Regions from separate parts of the Desertibacillus haloalkaliphilus genome, predicted to be linked through region 1. Evidence: a T-box and tRNA genes for the amino acid it is inferred to sense, from the RefSeq annotation. Region 1 holds a T-box; the other holds one or more tRNA genes.
What was found. The T-box of region 1 lies ahead of serS (serine--tRNA ligase). A T-box ahead of a tRNA ligase gene usually reads a tRNA of that ligase, here a tRNA-Ser.
Positions count from the first base shown of each region.

Region 2: it encodes a tRNA-Ser, which carries the amino acid that the T-box ahead of serS (serine--tRNA ligase) is inferred to sense. The anticodon was not compared.

Region 1 is NZ_JAHPIV010000017.1:1,258-7,460, reverse strand. Features, by position in the region: gene serS (serine--tRNA ligase) at 1-1,277, opposite strand, end outside; T-box leader at 1,349-1,566, opposite strand; gene pdxT (pyridoxal 5'-phosphate synthase glutaminase subunit PdxT) at 1,600-2,193, opposite strand; gene pdxS (pyridoxal 5'-phosphate synthase lyase subunit PdxS) at 2,266-3,150, opposite strand; gene KH400_RS17380 (D-alanyl-D-alanine carboxypeptidase family protein) at 3,322-4,686, opposite strand; gene guaB (IMP dehydrogenase) at 4,826-6,203, opposite strand, start outside.
Region 2 is NZ_JAHPIV010000002.1:290,663-296,865, forward strand. Features, by position in the region: gene KH400_RS03735 (Na/Pi cotransporter family protein) at 1-868, shown strand, start outside; gene KH400_RS03740 (DUF456 domain-containing protein) at 951-1,439, shown strand; tRNA gene KH400_RS03745 (tRNA-Asn) at 1,550-1,624, shown strand; tRNA gene KH400_RS03750 (tRNA-Met) at 1,629-1,705, shown strand; tRNA gene KH400_RS03755 (tRNA-His) at 1,714-1,789, shown strand; tRNA gene KH400_RS03760 (tRNA-Ile) at 1,792-1,868, shown strand; tRNA gene KH400_RS03765 (tRNA-Ser) at 1,885-1,977, shown strand; gene KH400_RS03770 (undecaprenyl-diphosphate phosphatase) at 2,299-3,132, opposite strand; gene sodA (superoxide dismutase SodA) at 3,415-4,026, shown strand; gene KH400_RS03780 (MFS transporter) at 4,153-5,442, shown strand; RNA gene ssrS (6S RNA) at 5,502-5,687, shown strand; gene KH400_RS03790 (peptidoglycan D,D-transpeptidase FtsI family protein) at 5,920-6,203, shown strand, end outside.

The sequences.
Region 1 (6,203 bases):
TTTACTTTGATAACCTCTACATTCCCCATATACGGTCTTAATACTTCAGGAACGATGACAGAGCCATCTTCTTGCTGATAATTTTCTAAAATAGCCGCTACTGTACGACCAATTGCTAGACCTGAGCCATTTAATGTGTGGACAAACTCAGTTTTTCCTTTTGCTTCTCTGCGGAAACGAATGTTTGCACGTCTTGCTTGGAAATCCTCAAAGTTACTACAAGAAGAAATCTCGCGATACGTATCATAACTTGGTAACCATACTTCAATGTCATACTTTTTAGCTGCTGTGAACCCTAAATCACCCGTACACATACTCATCACACGGTATGGCAAGTTTAACAACTGTAAAACTTTCTCGGCATGTCCAGTTAACTTTTCAAGCTCGTCATATGAATCATCAGGGTTTACAAAACGAACGAGCTCAACTTTGTTAAATTGATGCTGACGGATTAAGCCACGAGTATCACGCCCAGCTGAACCTGCCTCAGACCGGAAACAAGCACTATAAGCTGTATATGTAATCGGCAGCTCCTCACCAGTTAAAATCTCATCACGATGAAGATTAGTGACAGGTACTTCTGCAGTTGGGATCAAGAAGTAATCTTCCTCACGGATTTTAAATGCATCCTCTTCAAACTTTGGCAATTGCCCTGTTCCTGTCATACTTGTACGATTCACCATATATGGTGGGAGAATCTCTTCATAGCCATGCTCATCTTGGTGTAGGTCCATCATGAAGTTAATTAATGCGCGTTCAAGACGTGCCCCTAAACCCTTGTAAACAACAAAACGGCTACCGGTTATTTTTGAAGCCCGTTCAAAGTCGATAATCCCTAACTCTGTCGCGATATCCCAGTGTGCTTTCGCCTCAAACTCAAGCTCTTTTTTCTCACCCCATGCACGAACTTCAACATTATCATCTTCTGTTAATCCAACAGGAACACTTTCATGTGGAATATTTGGAATGGTCAGCAACAGTTCATCTAGCTCTTGCTCGAGGTGCTTTAATTCTTCATCCAAGCTTTTTATTTTTGCTGATACTTCCTTCGTCTCAGTGATTAAGTGGTCTGCATCTTTTTTCTCTCGTTTTAGGGCAGCTACTTCCTGAGATACTTTGTTGCGACGGCCTTTTAGTTCCTCTACTTCGACAATAATCTGTCTTCGCTTTTCATCAAGCTCACTAAAACGATCGATGTTGCCTAACTCTTCCCCTCGGTTCTCTAGCTTCTTTTTAATTCCTTCAAAGTCTTTTCGTAGTAATTTAATATCTAACATTGTCGATGTTCCTCCTTTAGCTTTCTTGCTTTATATTTCTATACCCATTAAAAAGAACTCTCATCCCCTAAAAAAGGGACGAGAGTTCTCGCGTTGCCACCCTACTTACACCAGCATACGTGCTGATGTCGCTCAACATCTTGTAACGGAAGATGACCGAAAATACTTACTAACAATGTTTCAGTATTTTACTCAGGGAGGGATTCACCGCACCGTTTCATCGATTCACACCACCCATCGACTCTCTGAACAAACGAATGTGATTACTAATTCCCTTCAACGCTTTAAGATATTACTATTGATTATACCTAGTTTTTGACAATTACATACGTACTTTATTATCCTTCGCTTCTCTTACCATTTCGATAAAATATCGATGGAAGCGATGGTCATCGGTAAGCTCTGGATGGAAGGAACAAGCTAAAAATTGCCCTTCTCGTGCGACAACGATTTCTTCGTCATATTTTGAAAGAATCTCGACGTTTTCACCAACAGATTTAATTAATGGTGCTCGAATAAATACAGCTGTAACGTCGTCACCAACTCCAGTCACAATTAAATCAGTTTCAAAGCTTTCACGTTGACGACCAAATGCATTACGCTCAACAGTCATGTCAATCAACTCTAAATGCCCTTGATCTTGTCCAGCAATATGCTTAGCCATTAAAATCAGCCCAGCACATGTACCGAAGATCGGCTTACCTTCAGCTGCAAACTCTTTTAATGGTTCAAAGAAACCATATTTATCAATTAAACGGCGCATCGTAGTGCTCTCACCACCAGGGAACACTAGGCCGTCAATCTCATTAAGTTGTTCAACTTTCTTTACAATGACAACCTCAGTATCCGGCGCTGTTAGACACTTGACATGCTCTCTGACTGCACCTTGTAGAGCAAGGACTCCAATCTTAACCATTTCAAAGCTCCTTTACAATGTTGTACTTGCTGTCATTTTCTACAGCGCACAAGCCTTAAACAGCTTGTTTTTTTACCAACCGCGCTCTTGCATACGCTCAGATGGCTCAAGGTTTGAAATTTCAATCCCTTTCATTGCTGTTCCTAAGTTTTTAGATAGTTCAGCAATTAACTTGTAATCTTCATAATGTGTCGTTGCTTCAACAATCGCACGCGCAAATTGTTGTGGGTTATCTGATTTGAAGATACCTGATCCTACGAATACACCATCAGCACCTAATTGCATCATGAGTGCCGCATCTGCAGGTGTAGCCACACCACCAGCTGCGAAGTTAACAACAGGAAGCTTGCCTGTTTCTTTAATGTTTAATAGTAATTCATAAGGAGCACCTGTGTTTTTCGCTTCAGTCATTAACTCATCTGTTGACATTGAAGCTACTTTGCGAATTTGTGATTGCATCATGCGCATATGACGAACTGCCTCAACAATGTTTCCAGTCCCCGGCTCACCTTTTGTGCGTAGCATTGAAGCACCTTCACCAATACGGCGGCAAGCTTCACCGATATCACGTGCACCACAAACAAATGGAACCGTGAAATCATTTTTATTTAAATGGTAAACTTCATCAGCTGGTGTTAATACTTCACTTTCATCGATGTAGTCGACTCCTAATGCTTCTAGCACTTTAGCCTCAACGATGTGGCCAATACGTGCCTTTGCCATAACTGGAATTGATACAGCTTCCATAACTTCTTCAACAATTGTTGGGTCAGCCATACGTGCTACACCGCCTGCTGCACGAATATCTGCAGGAACACGCTCTAGAGCCATTACCGCTACTGCACCAGCTTCTTCAGCGATTTTTGCTTGTTCAGCGTTAACAACATCCATAATAACGCCGCCTTTTTGCATTTCAGCCATTCCACGTTTTACTCGATCTGTACCAGTGTTACTCATATGTAATTCCTCCTATATTTGCTTTTACTTTGATGACGTATATTGTATAAATTTCTTGTCGGTTTATAATACAATATAATAAATTTTCTGTATTTATTTTACCACTAATCTGTACATTAGCCAATTAAATCTCGATATATTTGCTCGGTTTTTAAGAATTACTAATACTCTTTAAAACCAGCCTTTCACAGTATCAGCTGCACTTGACCAAATTCCAGAGAAAAAGCCTCCAATACCACGCATCATCATTCTGAACCAACCAGCTTTTTCAACCTCTGTATCTGTAACAACAGCCACTTGTGGGTGTACAGTTTCTGAAGCAATTAACGAGTCATAATCACCTTCGCCTTCATAAACGATGTTAACTGTGCCCACTTCTTCCCCGCGCTCGAGTGGGGCAATTAACTCTCCATCTTCATTTAAAAGCTCAGGATGTAATTGTAACTCTGCACGATAGTAGTCCTCTTCACCCTCTTTAACCACTGCCGTTAACGCTTCATTCGTTGAGATCGCAACTTCTTTTTCCTTCCCTTTTGCGACTGGCACTGTCTGATGATCTTCTATCACCGCGTTAGCAGCAATTACCTCTTGGCTAGAAAACGTATTAAAGCCATAATCCATTAATCGACGTGTTTCATTAAAGCGTTCTGTTTCTGATTCTGTCCCCATGACAACAGAAATTAGACGCAAGTCATTTCTTTCTGCCGTCCCGGTAAAACAATATTTTGCAAAGTCAGTATACCCAGTTTTCAACCCGTCAATTCCTTCGTAAAAGTGACCAAGTCCCGGAAGCATGTCATTCCAGTTTTTCATACATGTCCAATCATTTAGACATTCCTGTGGTGTTACACCTGTTGCCGGTTCACCTTGGAAGTACTTCATTGGAATACTAGCTGTTTCTAAAACTTCTGGATAATCGTTAATTAAATGATACGCTAGCTTTGCTGTTGCTCGTGCTGACATTTGGTTTTCGTCATTTTCTGCCGTACCTTCTGCATGCTGACCAAATAAATAACTGTTGTTGAGTCCTGTCGAATTAACAAACTTGTAGTCCTGCAAATCAAGCTCTTCTGCTTTATCATTCATCATTCGTACAAAATCTGTATACGTTCCTCCAACATACTCGGCTAGCGCCATAGTCGCGGCATTCCCAGACTCAATCGCCATCGCTTCATATAAATCACGAACAGTATAGTCCTCATCAGGATCTAAAAATACATTTGATAGACCAGGGCTATGTGAGACCTGATTAACGAGATCACTAATAGGAACAACGGAATCCCAGTTAATCGAACCATTATTAACAGCTTCAAGAACAAGGTATTCAGTCATCATTTTTGACATACTGGCTACACCAGCAGTAAAATCGGCATTTTTTTCATAAAGAATATTCCCTGTTGAAGCATCTACAAGGATAGCTGTATCTGCACCACTATTAAAATCAGCACGCACTTCCGAAGACGTACTAAATAGATTTGCAAACAGGAATATAAACATAAAACTAAAAACAAACTTATTGATACGCAGGCTTTTCAACCCTTACACCTCCACTAGATTTCACATAAAGCTAATTTTACCATACCTAAAATTAAAAAAATAGATAGGTAAATGACCTATCTATTTTAAGGTAAAACGAACTATATTGAATACAAACAAAGGAAAGAAACGGTTCGTTTTATAACGAATAGTTTGGTGCTTCTTTCGTAATCTGTACATCGTGTGGGTGACTTTCTCGTAGGCCTGCACCAGTAATACGAATGAACTGCCCTTCTTCACGTAGTTCATCAATAGTCGCTGTGCCACAATAGCCCATACCAGCACGAACACCACCAACAAGCTGATGAACAGTATCACCTAAAGGCCCTTTATATGGTGTACGACCTTCAATTCCTTCAGGGACTAACTTCTGATTATTTTCTTGGAAATAACGATCCTTACTGCCTTTTTCCATTGCACCAATAGACCCCATACCACGGTAAACTTTAAATTGACGTCCTTGGTAGATTTCTCGTTCACCTGGGCTTTCCGATACACCCGCTAAAATACTACCGAGCATCACCGCATGTCCACCAGCAGCTAACGCCTTAGCAATATCGCCTGAGTACTTAATCCCACCATCGGCAATGATCGGTACACCATGTTTCTTTGCTTCTGTTGCACAATCATAAACAGCAGTGATTTGTGGTACACCGATACCTGCAACCACTCGAGTTGTACAAATGGACCCAGGTCCAATACCGACTTTCACAATATTAGCACCAGCTTCAATTAAGTCTCTTGTTGCATCTGCTGTTGCAACGTTACCAGCAATAATGTTTAAATCAGGATATTTCGTACGGATTTCGCCAACCTTATCAAGAACACCTTGCGAATGGCCATGCGCCGTATCAACAACAATAACATCAACACCAGCCTCGACAAGTGCAGCTGTACGTTCCATTGTATCAGTAGTAACACCAACAGCAGCCCCTGCCACTAAGCGACCTTGGCTATCCTTGGCAGAGTTCGGGAATTCGATCACTTTTTCAATATCTTTAATCGTGATTAACCCTTTTAATGTCATGTCATCAGAAACGAGTGGTAGTTTTTCAATCTTATACTTTTGCAGCAGTTCTTCAGCTTCCGCAAGCGTTGTTCCAACAGGTGCAGTAACAAGGTTATCCCTTGTCATAACTTCACTAATTTTAATTGAATAATCTTCAATAAAACGTAAGTCGCGATTTGTGATGATCCCTACAAGCTTTTGCTCATCATCAACAATCGGCACACCAGAAATTCGATATTTACCCATTAGGTGTTCAGCGTCAAATACTTGTCTATCTGGTGTTAAATAAAATGGATCTGTAATGACACCACTTTCTGAGCGTTTTACACGATCCACTTCTTCTGCTTGCTGTTCAATCGACATATTTTTATGAATAATGCCGAGACCACCTTCACGGGCAATCGCAATTGCCATTTTTGCCTCTGTTACCGTGTCCATTCCGGCACTAATAATCGGAATGTTTAATTCTAAAGTTTCCGATAACTTCGTCTTTACCGACACATCCCGT
Region 2 (6,203 bases), on a different contig from region 1:
TATCGTCTTATCGATATTACCACTCTATATGCGCTTTGTCGCCTTTATCAAAGATGCACTAGAGCTAAATCCGGAAATGACAATCGCCTTTGCGCATGGGATTTTTAATGTCTCGAATACATTAATACAATTGCCATTTGTGGCGGTATTAGCTTTAATTGTGACGAAGCTTATCCCAGGGCAAGATTCAGCCGTTGAATATAAAGCCAAGCATTTGGATGAACGTTTTATTCAACAGTCATCATCGATTGCATTAGGACAAGCTGAAAAAGAAGTACTACGAATGGGTGAACTTGCAGAAAAAGGATTACAAGAAGCAGCGTTATATTTAAAAACGAACCAAAAGAAACATGGAGAGATGATTCCACAGTTTGAGGATGCAATTAATAATCTAGATCGTAAAATTACAGAATACCTTGTGCAGATTTCAGCTAGTTCACTATCAGAGTTTGACTCCAAGAAGCATTCAATGTTGATGAATACCGTTCGTGACCTTGAACGGATTGGAGACCATATGGAAAACTTGATGGAGCTCGTGGATTATCAAATATCAAATAAGGTTAAATTATCAGATGAAGCGATGGAAGATCTAGATGAAATGTTTATTTTAACAATTTCAACGATTCAACAAGCAGTAAAGGCGCTTGAGAATGGTGATACAGAAGAAGCAGAAGCGGTTGTGAAGAAAGAAGAAGCCATTGATAAAATGGAGAGAAAACTTCGCAAGCAACACATCGTACGTCTAAACAATGGGGAATGCACAGGCTCTGCTGGTATCGTTTTTGTTGATATCGTAAGTAATCTTGAGCGTATTGGCGACCACGCTGTGAATATCGCTGAAGCTGTCATTGGTGAAGAAGACTGGTAAACAAAACGCAAGAGAGGTGGGCTTAACAGGCTCCCTCCTTGCTTTTTTTACATGTATTCAAAAATAGGAAGGGGCAGGTTTTGTGGATGCTTTGATTTTATTAATCACTTTTATCTGTTTTATCGCTGCATTTATTGGTATCATCTATCCCATTATCCCAACAGTGATTTTTGTAGGATTGGCTTATGTTATCTATGGTCTCTATTTTGGTTTTCAGGCGCTCTCGGTCACGTTTTGGGTCATTCAAATCATATTGATTTTAAGTTTGTTGGCAGCAGATTTCATTAGTAACTTAGTAACGATTAAAAAATTTGGAGGATCGAATGCAGCGATTTGGGGGAGTACGATCGGCCTAGTCTTTGGACCGTTTGTGATTCCGGTCGCTGGGTTGTTTTTAGGAGCAATCATCGGGGCAATTTTAGCCGAACTAGTTGTTCACCGGCGTCCATTAGGTCCGGCTGTCAAAATCGGGATAGGGTCACTGGTAGGCTTTCTCGGCGGGGCCTTTTTAAAAGGATTACTATTGGTGGTCAGTATGTTATATTTTATTTTCGCTCATTTTGTATCGTGAGTATCCGGATAGTTGTAGGCTCCAGTAGGGAATTGCAGCCTTTTATTGATTTATAGTATTGACAATGTTGGAACCCTTTGATAATATAAAAAATGTCTTTAGACAAGTATTCCACAGTAGCTCAGTGGTAGAGCTATCGGCTGTTAACCGATCGGTCGCAGGTTCGAATCCTGCCTGTGGAGCCATTTTGGCGGTGTAGCTCAGCTGGCTAGAGCGTACGGTTCATACCCGTGAGGTCGGGGGTTCGATCCCCTCCGCCGCTACCAAATTGATGGCGACTGTGGCGAAGTGGTTAACGCACCGGATTGTGGCTCCGGCATTCGTGGGTTCGATTCCCATCAGTCGCCCCATTGGACCCTTAGCTCAGTTGGTTAGAGCTGACGGCTCATAACCGTCCGGTCGTAGGTTCGAGTCCTACAGGGTCCACCAATATGATTTATAACTAGGAGGAATACCCAAGTCTGGCTGAAGGGATCGGTCTTGAAAACCGACAGGCGGGTCAAACCGCGCGGGGGTTCGAATCCCTCTTCCTCCGCCATAACGATACATACTAACGATGTTTGTGTTACAACACAAACATCGTTTTTTTTGATGGTATAGGGACGGAGTGCCCGAACAAGGAAGAGTATTAGTGAATAAAGCTTACTCACTACCGCCTTTGGTTGGAGTTTTGTGGTGGGCACCGGGGAAGGCTAGAGATTCGAGGAGTAAGGATCCTTCCCAAGGGTGCGCCAGCAAAGGAGGTGTTCAACGAGTAGGCTTTATTTACCCCGCTTTTGATTCAGTATATGAACGGTACACTGAAGGATAATAAGTCTGTTCAAACAAGAAAGCCCTTTGATTCTAGATGTTGTTCACATTAAGAGGGAAGAACAGGTGTATCTCTTAAAAAGATCCAAACAAAAATTCCGGCAACGATGCAATAAAAGGCAAAATAGGTCAGCTTGGCATTCGTTAGCATGGCCATTAGCCATTTGATACCAACAATGGCAAACGCGAATGAAGCAGCAAATGCGATTGAAACTTCAACCCACATGCCATTATGAAAGAAGTTCGATAACTCGGGTAGTTTTAGTACTGTGATTCCAGCGATAACTGGTATCGATAACAGAAATGAATAGCGAACAGCAGTTTCTTTTGCTAATCCAGACCATAGAGCAACGATAAGTGTACTGCCTGCACGTGAGATTCCCGGTATGACAGCGAGTGCTTGTCCGATGCCGACAATTATTCCATCTTTCCAGGTCATATTTTTCACAGTTCTTGTCCCAGGTGAAATTCCGTGTTCAATTAAAATAAGAAAAATTCCTGTAACAATTAATGAGGCACCGATCGTTGCTGTGTTAGTGATGCGATCATCGACAATCTCTTCAATCCCTTTGCCTACCACCATGGTCACTATGGTAGCGAGAATAATAAACCATCCAAACCGATAGTTGCTATAGTGAGCATTGCTTTTCTTCCGTAAATAAGTAAAGAAATCCTTGGTTATTGCAACAACGTCTCTCCAAAAAAAACAAATAACGGCAAGTAAAGATGCAAAATGAAGAAAAACTTCAAAAACTAATGGCTCGTTTTTTGCCTCAATTCCAAGTAGTTTTTCAGTCAAAATTAAATGAGCAGAACTAGATATCGGTAAAAATTCTGATAACCCTTGGATAATTCCAATGATTAAGGCTTCAAACCAGGTCAAATGAACCCCCCACTTCCTATACATACGTTCGTATCCATATGTATGGCAGGGGTAGCAAAGATATGCTAAAAAAATGGTTTAACTTTTTGTTGAAATGGGTAGTTTATCAATAGAATTATCCTGCTAGAAATAACTTCCACAGTCCTGTGCTTTCTAATTGAAAGTTAAGATTATTTTTGGTATGGTATTACTTGAGAAACTTAGTAAACTTTTCTGTTGCTTATATTTGTTTACTTTTTCTGGGGGATCTCCCTCAAATCACTTTTAGGAGGAGAATGACTTATGGCAAAATATGAATTACCTAATTTACCTTATGATTTTAACGCTTTAGAACCACATATTGATGAAGAAACAATGAAAATTCATCATGGAAAGCATCACAATACTTATGTAACAAAATTAAATGGAGCTCTAGAAGGTCATGATGAGCTTGCAAGTAAAAGTGTTGAAGATCTTGTAAGCAACTTGGATGCCGTTCCAGAAAACATTCGTACGGCTGTACGAAATAACGGTGGTGGACATGCTAACCATACATTATTCTGGCAAATCTTAAGCCCAAATGGTGGCGGAGAGCCTACTGGAGAGCTTGCTGAAGCAATTAACAGCACATTTGGAAGCTTAGATAAGTTCAAAGAAGAATTCGCAGCTGCAGCAGCAGGTCGCTTTGGTTCTGGTTGGGCTTGGTTAATCGTTGATAACGGAAACCTAGCAATTACAAGCACACCAAACCAAGATACGCCTTTAATGGAAGGTAAAACACCAATCCTTGGTCTTGATGTTTGGGAGCATGCTTATTACTTAAATTATCAAAACCGTCGTCCTGATTACATTGCAGCATTCTGGAATGTAGTGAACTGGGATGAGGTTTCAAAGCGTTTTGCAGGAGCTAAATAATTTTTAATTGGTGGTCACCAGTGACCACCAATTTTTTTTGAATTCAGGCCACCTACAAAAAAGTTTTGTCTTTGTATAAGCGTAAACAGAAAAGGCAAACTACACGTAAGGGTGGTGGATTCGGGTATGAAAAACGTATTTAAAAAAATGATTGGTGACGTAGAAGTCAATCGTGATTTAATATTGTTATTACTTATTGGAGGACTGTATGCCTTAAGCATTGCCTTGTCAAATACGTTTGTTAATGTTTACTTATGGAAGCAATCTGGGGAATTTATGGATATTGCCCTCTACAATTTAGCGTCTGTCGTTTTGCAGCCGATTACGTTTATATTAGCAGGAAGATGGGCCAAGAAAATTGATCGTGTAATCGTTTTGCGTTTAGGGGTAAGTTTTTTATCGGTTTTCTATTTCACTGTCCTATTTTTAGGTGACAAAGCGAATGAATGGTTGCTAGTACTCGGGGGCCTACTTGGAATTGGCTTTGGTTTTTATTGGTTAGCATTTAATGTGCTTACGTTTGAAATTACTGAGCCAGAAACAAGGGATTTTTTCAATGGTTTTTTAGGGCTTTTGACATCTTTTGCGGGGATGATTGGTCCGATTCTTGCTGGTACATTAATTACTCAGATGGAGAAGTTTACTGGGTATAAAGTCATCTTTGCCATTTCGCTAACCATGTTTGTTGGCGCAGTGATTTTGAGTTTCTTTTTAAAACGTCGTCCAGCAACAGGGTCGTTTTGTTTCCGAAGAATTTTAGCGGAAAGAAAAAATAATGAAAATTGGAAGAGAATCTTACATGCTCACTTTTTTCAAGGGCTTCGTGAAGGAACATTTGTGTTTGTTATTGTAGTCTGGGTTTATATAGCGACACAAAGTGAACTGGCCATTGGTACGTATGGGCTAGTCGCGTCTGCTGTATCTTTTGTCAGTTATTTTGCCGCTACAAGACTGATCAAGCCTCACTATCGAAAAAAAGCGATATTATTTGGCGGGATTGGTCTGTATGTTGCGATTTTCCTGATTGTTTTTGATTTAACATTCACCCGCTTAATTTTATATGCGATTGTGATATCCATTTCATATCCAATCCTTTTAGTCCCCTATATCTCTTTGACCTATGATGTGATTGGTAAAGGGTGGAAAGCAGCGGAAATGAGAGTTGAATATATTGTTGTCCGCGAGCTTTTTCTAAACTTTGGTAGAATTACCTCTATCCTGGCGTTCCTTGCGACCATTACATTTTTTCAAGAAGAGACGGGAATACCTATCCTTTTATTAATTTTAGGTGCCGGTCACTTAGTCATTTATTTCTTTGTCCGCGGCTTAAAAGTAAAGTTTAATAAAGGCGGAGAAAGCTATTCATTTGCTCGGCAAGACCGTGGAGAAGGAGATAGTGGAGGCACGACATTGTAACAATTTCCATTTTGACATCAAAAGGAGATATGATATAATAAACATACAATATCAAACGAAACAGCCTGCCGTGTTTGTGAGCTTCTCCATGTTTCGAACCTTGGATATAAATAGGGAGTTTTAGATTAAAGGCATGACAACAAGCCATTCATGAGTAATGGAAGTTGAAAAATGGTCTTTTGCGAACACCCACCTGCGAGAGTAGGTTCCTGAAACATCGAAGCAACGGCATACGCGGGTTCTCTCTTAGACACCTAAGCTTAGGTGTCTATTCTACTGTAAAGGCTTATATTTTTCTAGCCATATAGAACTAAATGACTACATAGTTGAGTTAGAGCTACCTCCTATATTCGCTTTTAGGTCGCTTCTTAAGGTCAACGTGGTGATTAAAGATATGGCTACAAAAGAACTGAACTGAAAACTCGTTTATACTAGATCATAATAGCGGATGAAGCATATATTGAAAGGACTTTTCATATGGGACAGATGAAAAAGAAAAAAAACCATGTCTCTTCCCGTTTAAATGTACTCTTTTTTGTTGTTTTTATTTTATTTTCTGCCTTAATTCTTAAGCTAGGTATTGTTCAAATTGTTCAAGGGGAAGAGTATGTGAAGCAATTGGAACGAACAAGTAATGTCACAGCTCGAATTGATGCGCCTAGAGGGTTAATGTATGATCGAAACGGTAATATTGTTGTTGATAATGAATTAGAATTATCACTAACCTATACAAATCGAAGAGGTGTCACGAATGAAGAAAA